One region of the Labrenzia sp. PHM005 genome, then DNA from elsewhere that is predicted to be linked to it. Evidence: predicted binding sites of a transcription regulator. Region 1 holds the regulator's gene; the other holds the start of a gene.
What was found. Region 1 encodes HrcA, which represses chaperone genes, less so after heat shock. Its sites were predicted from a motif close to GTTAGCACTCNCNNNNNGNGAGTGCTAAC; they were not measured.
Positions count from the first base shown of each region.

Region 2: a site for HrcA is predicted at 2,273-2,301, ahead of groES (co-chaperone GroES). Genes of this name have one in related genera too.

Region 1 covers NZ_CP041191.1:901,098-904,357, forward strand. Annotated here, with positions in the region: gene rdgB (RdgB/HAM1 family non-canonical purine NTP pyrophosphatase) at 1-578, opposite strand, end outside; gene rph (ribonuclease PH) at 592-1,305, opposite strand; gene hrcA (heat-inducible transcriptional repressor HrcA) at 1,479-2,546, shown strand; gene FJ695_RS03860 (molybdopterin-synthase adenylyltransferase MoeB) at 2,609-3,260, shown strand, end outside.
Region 2 covers NZ_CP041191.1:5,912,184-5,915,443, reverse strand. Annotated here, with positions in the region: gene groL (chaperonin GroEL) at 184-1,830, opposite strand; gene groES (co-chaperone GroES) at 1,884-2,171, opposite strand; gene FJ695_RS26765 (hypothetical protein) at 2,474-3,049, opposite strand; gene FJ695_RS26760 (sigma-54 dependent transcriptional regulator) at 3,196-3,260, opposite strand, start outside.

The DNA of each region.
Region 1 (3,260 bases):
GGTGTATCCGGCCCCCAGCCATGCTTTTCCTCAGAGGTCATTTCGCCAAAAGTGCGCTCATGCCCATCCGGCTGGAACACCGGATCATATCCGAAACCTTGAGTTCCGCGTGGCGGCCAGACGATTTGGCCGTCCACCTCTCCGCGGAAAAACTCTTTGTGGCCATCCGGCCAAGCAAGGCACAAAACCGCGACAAAGGATCCACGGCGCCGGTCCGGCGTTGTTGCCCCGGCAGACTGCAGCTTTTCCTCAACCGTGCGCATAGCCATCGCAAAATCTTTGTCCGGCCCAGCCCAGCGCGCCGAATAAATGCCCGGATCGCCGCCGAGTTCGGCGACACAAAAACCGCTGTCATCAGCAAGCGCCGGAAGGTTCGCCACCGTTGCTGCCGCAACGGCTTTGATTTCCGCATTGGCTTCAAAGGTCGTGCCGGTTTCCTCCGGCTCCGGCAATCCGAGATCACCGGCCGAGACCACCTCAAATCCATACGGTTCAAGCAACTCGTTGATTTCGCGAAGTTTGCCCTTGTTGTGACTAGCGACAACCAGCTTGCCAGGCTCCAGTTTGCGGTGGCTCATAACACTGTCATCCTCAGAGAATGCTCATCTTCTGCAAGTCAACCAGACGATTGATGCCTGCCTTGGCCAGACCGAGCAGTTGAGCGAACTCGTCTTCGGAGAACGGCTTGCCTTCCGCGGTGCCCTGAATTTCGACGATGCCGCCAGATCCGGTAATAACGAAATTGGCATCGGTTTCGGCGGTGCTGTCTTCATCATAGTCGAGATCGAGCACTGGTGTGTCCTGATAGATACCGCAGGAAATGGCCGCGATGTGATCCGTCAAAACATCGCCGGATACCATGTCCCGGGCCTTCATCCATTCGATGCAATCGCGCAAGGCTACCCAGGCACCGGTTATTGCGGCAGTCCGTGTGCCGCCATCGGCCTGGATGACGTCACAATCGACAGAAATCTGTACCTCGCCCAGTGCCTCCAAATCGACGACGGCGCGCAAGGATCGGCCAATCAGCCGCTGGATCTCTTGAGTCCGGCCAGACTGCTTGCCAGCACTTGCTTCCCGGCGCATGCGGCTGCCGGTTGCGCGTGGCAGCATGCCATATTCCGCCGTCACCCAACCTTTGTTCTGGCCGCGCAGCCAGGGCGGGACCCGCTCTTCAAGGCTGGCTGTGCACAAAACATGCGTGTCGCCGAATTTCACCAGGCAGGAGCCTTCAGCATGTTTGGATACGCCACGCTCAAGCGTGACAGCACGGAGTTCATCGGCAGCGCGTTTTGACGGACGCATGGCTCTCCCTTTCAACCTTTGAAATCGGCGAAGCAGCCAGCCCGCCTTATTTGTTAACGGCCTTGTAGACCTCATTTCCCGGCGGCGTAAAGGCCAAGCTTCACCTCTGGACCATTTTGCGCCTATATCTTGAAGAACAGGACTTTGGTTCGCCGGATCTCCCGGCCGCCGCGATGGAGACAAACACTTTGAGCCTCAGCGACCTCGACAGAAGATCCCGGGACATCTTCCGCTCGATCGTGGAAACCTATCTGGAGACCGGAGAACCCGTCGGCTCCCGCAATATCTCGCGCAATCCCAGCATTTCCTTGTCACCCGCCTCCATCCGCAATGTCATGTCGGACCTGGAGCACATGGGCCTTCTGCATTCACCGCATACCAGCGCCGGGCGTTTGCCGACCGAAATCGGTTTGAGATTTTTTGTCGACGCACTTCTGGAAGTTGGTGACCTCACCCAGGACGAGCGTCACCAGATCGATGTCCAGGTCAAAGCCTCCCAGCAGGCCAATTCAGCTGAACAGGTGCTGACCGAAGCCAGCCAGATGCTTTCGGGTCTTTCCATGGGGGCGGGTGTCGTTCTGACCCACAAGTCGGACATGCGGCTGAAACACATCGAATTCGTTCGCATCGAACCGTTGAAAGCGTTGGCCATCCTGGTCGGTGAAGATGGCACTGTCGAAAACCGTGTCGTAGACCTGCCGCCGGATTTGCCATCCTCCGCATTGGTCGAAGCGTCAAACTACCTCAACGCCAAAATTCAAGGCCGGACAATCGGTGAGATCCGGACCGAACTTGAAAAAGTGCGGGCCGCAGATCAAGCCGAGCTCAACCAGCTCAGCCAGAAGGTTATTGATGCCGGCCTGGCGGTTTGGAGTGGCGAGGACGGCATGAGCGATCCTGGAACCTTGATTGTCCGCGGCCGGTCCAACCTCCTGTCCGATCTGGAAGCGGCGGAAGATCTGGAACGGATCAAACTGCTCTTCGATGATCTGGAAAATAAAAGCGATCTGATCCAGCTTCTCGGACTTGCCGAACAAGGCGATGGTGTCCGGATCTTCATTGGCTCGGAAAACAATTTGTTCTCGCTTTCCGGTTCGTCTTTGGTGATCTCGCCCTACCGTGACAGCAATCAACGGATCGTCGGTGCGCTCGGTGTCATCGGCCCCACTCGGCTGAACTACGCCCGTGTCATTCCGATGGTCGATTACACCGCCCGCCTTGTGAGCAAGATTTTGGGCTAGGGCTTGAACAACCCCGCAACTCTCGCCCATTTAGTAATAAACTCCTCAAAACAGGCCTCACCATGCAGTCCTTATCGCCCGCCGAATTGGAACGTTATGCCCGCCATATTGTCCTTCAGGAGATTGGTGGCGCCGGTCAGCAGAAGCTAAAAGCGGCCAAAGTCCTGGTGATCGGTGCCGGCGGCCTTGGCGCGCCGGTCTTGCAATATCTGGCAGCAGCTGGGGTGGGCACGCTCGGTATTGTTGATGATGACACCGTGTCCCTTTCCAATCTACAGCGGCAGATCATCCACGACACCGGCCAGCTCGGCGAACCGAAAGTGGCAAGTGCGGCCGAAGCGATTGCCAAGCTCAACCCAAATGTCGAAGTGATGGTCTTCCCAACGCGGATCACCGGTCAAAACGCCATGGCGCTTGTCTCTGAATTTGATCTCGTGGTCGACGGCTCAGACAATTTTGACACGCGCTATCTCGTATCCGATGCCTGTTTTTTTGCCAAAAAACCCCTGGTGACGGCGGCGGTCGGCCAGTTTGACGGTTCGATCACGACCCTCAGGCCCTTTGAAACGAACGCGGACGGCGAACTTAACCCGACCTACCGTTGCTTGTTTCCAAAAAAACCGCGCGCGGGCCTCCTTCCAACCTGTGCGGAAGCCGGGGTGCTGGGTGCGCTCACGGGGATCCTGGGTACGATGCAGGCGATGGAAGTCTTGA
Region 2 (3,260 bases), 1.2 Mb from region 1:
ATGCAAAAAGGGCGGCCCGAGAGCCGCCCTTTCCGCAAAGCTTTTTGAGCTTCAGACTTCTTAGAAGCCCATACCGCCTCCCGTGCCGCATAGCGGCACATACAAAAATGATGGGCGGCTTTAGAAACAAAAAGGGCGGCCTGAGAGCCGCCCTTTCCGTAAAGCTTCGTGAGCTGAGGCTTCTTAGAAGCCCATGCCGCCCATGCCGCCCATGTCGCCGCCCGGCATTGCCGGTGCGCCAGCGTCTTTCTTCGGCAGCTCAGCAACCATGGCTTCGGTGGTGATCAAAAGACCAGCAACAGAAGCTGCGTCCTGCAGAGCAGTACGGACAACTTTGGTCGGGTCGATGATACCAGCGTCGATCATGTTGACGAATTCTTCGGTCTGAGCGTTGAAACCGAAGGTGTCGTCGCCGTTTTCCTGGATCTTGCCAACAACGATGGAACCTTCAACACCAGCGTTTTCAGCGATCTGACGGATCGGAGCTTCCAAAGAGCGCAGAACGATCTTGATGCCAGCAGCAATGTCAGCGTTGTCGGAAGACAGAGCTTCTACAGCTTTCTTGGCACGCAGAAGAGCGGTACCGCCACCCGGTACGATGCCTTCTTCAACGGCAGCGCGGGTTGCGTTCAGTGCATCGTCAACGCGGTCTTTTTTCTCTTTCACTTCGATTTCAGTTGCACCGCCAACGCGGATAACTGCAACACCGCCAGCGAGTTTAGCCAGGCGCTCCTGGAGCTTCTCACGGTCGTAATCGGAAGTGGTTTCTTCGATCTGAGCTTTGATCTGACCAACGCGGCCGTTGATGTCGTCCTTGGAACCAGCACCGTCAACGATGGTGGTGGTTTCTTTGGTGATCGCAACTTTCTCAGCAGTGCCGAGCATGTCGAGAGTGACGTTTTCCAGCTTGATGCCCAGATCTTCGGAGATCACGGTACCACCAGTCAGGATAGCGATGTCTTCCAGCATGGCCTTACGGCGGTCGCCGAAGCCAGGTGCCTTAACAGCAGCAATTTTCAGGCCGCCGCGGAGCTTGTTGACAACGAGAGTTGCCAGAGCTTCACCTTCAACGTCTTCTGCAATGATGAGCAGCGGACGGGAAGACTGAACAACGCTTTCCAGGATCGGCAGCATCGCCTGCAGGTTGGAGAGCTTTTTCTCGTGCAGCAGGATGTACGGCTTCTCAAGGTCAGCCAGCATCTTGTCAGCATTGGTGACGAAGTAAGGAGACAGGTAGCCACGGTCGAACTGCATGCCTTCAACGACTTCCAGCTCGGTTTCCAGAGACTTGGCTTCTTCGACGGTGATCACACCTTCGTTGCCAACTTTCTGCATAGCTTCAGCAATGTCGGTGCCGACCTGCTCGTCGCCGTTTGCAGAGATGGTGCCAACCTGAGCAACTTCTTCAGAAGTGGTGATGGTCTTGGAAGCAGCTTCCAGGGACTTCACAGCTTCAGCAGCAGCAAGGTCTACGCCGCGCTTCAGGTCCATCGGGTTCATGCCGGCAGCAACAGCCTTAGCGCCTTCTTTGACGATAGCCTGAGCCAGAACGGTTGCAGTTGTTGTGCCGTCACCAGCGATGTCGTTGGTTTTGGAAGCAACTTCACGCACCATCTGTGCGCCCATGTTTTCGAACTTGTCTTCCAGTTCGATTTCCTTGGCAACGGAAACGCCGTCCTTGGTGATGCGCGGAGCACCAAAAGCCTTGTCGAGAACAACGTTACGGCCTTTCGGGCCAAGGGTCACCTTCACAGCGTTTGCGAGGGTGTCAACGCCTTTGAGCATGCGCTCACGTGCGTCGGAGGAGAACTTTACTTCTTTAGCAGACATAGGGTCGTCTCACCTAAAATTGGAATTGAAGTCGGACAAAAGCGGTTCGCTGATTAAGCGATCACGCCCATGATGTCGGATTCCTTCATGATCAGGAGGTCTTCACCGTCGATCTTGACTTCGGTGCCGGACCACTTGCCGAACAGAACGCGGTCGCCAGCTTTGACGTCCAGGGCAACAATGTTGCCGGAGTCGTCACGGGCGCCGTTGCCAACAGCAACGATTTCGCCTTCTTGCGGCTTTTCCTTAGCGGTATCTGGGATGATGATGCCACCAGCGGTCTTCTCTTCGGAGTCGACGCGGCGAACTACGACACGGTCGTGCAGTGGACGAAATGCCATAAAACTGTTTCCTCTCATGAGCGCGCCCCACGCAATAGGCAGCGCGCGAGACATGATTATTGGGTTACATGAAACGGAAGAACATCTGCCTCCCGCCCGCCACTAGCACTCCCTCAAGGCGAGTGCTAACAGCGCAACAGGATTTATGTATCGGGGGGGCTGTTGTCAATGCCGGGCTGCAGATTTTCTGCAACCACCAAGCGTCGGTTTTGATTGAGGTTAACCAGCCTTGCAGCAAGGAAAACCTTTATGCCGTTAGCCGAGACGGTAGGCGGCATACTTCATCTAGATAATATCTAAACTCAATTTGTACCGATAACAGCAAAAGGCAGTGTGAAACTGGCGGATTTTCCACCAATTGCATCCGAGAAAGTTGCCAGAAGCTGATAGTCCCCGGCGGGCAATCCGTCGAACTGGAAGGTAAGGGCGGCGGACAATTGCCTTTGTTTGGAGCGGCCGGTGCCGGTAAAAGCCGCAAAATCGTCTTGCTCGCTCAAAACCTGACCAGATTGGTTCAGAAGCTTGTAACTGGCACTAAGCTTGTAGCTGTAGCCTTCACTTGATTGGTCAAAGGCATAGCCAACCGGTTCAGCATAGAGCGCGATTGGTTCGCCTGCGGCAAACGAAGCTTCGCTTTTGGCAGTGTATTGGCCATAGCCGGTGCTGGTGCCATTGGTAAAGGTGACCGTAGAAAAGGCAAGGCCATTGGCAGACCAGGCCGCGTCATAACCGTTCAAGGCGTCTATAAAGGCTGCAGCTGGCGTCTGGATTTCGGGCGATTGTGCCGCTGCGGTGCCGGGGATTGCAAAGGTCCCAAGCGCCAAAGCAAGAGAAGGTGCTATCCACCCAAGTTTAATTCGGCCAACTTGCTTCGTCATATAAATCCCCGCCCGCCCTTACATCTTGTCTTTTCTTAGCGATTTGGCCGATATAGACCGACTTTCCCTTTGAGACAAGGAAATGTGTGCGATGCGGTAAACGCTTGAACTTTTGTCGGATAGGAGAGGCGCGATAAGTGACCCGGCTAAACGCAACGGGCTTCCCAGGACTGCTTTTTCCGATAGATGGTCGAGGGACTGATTTCCAATG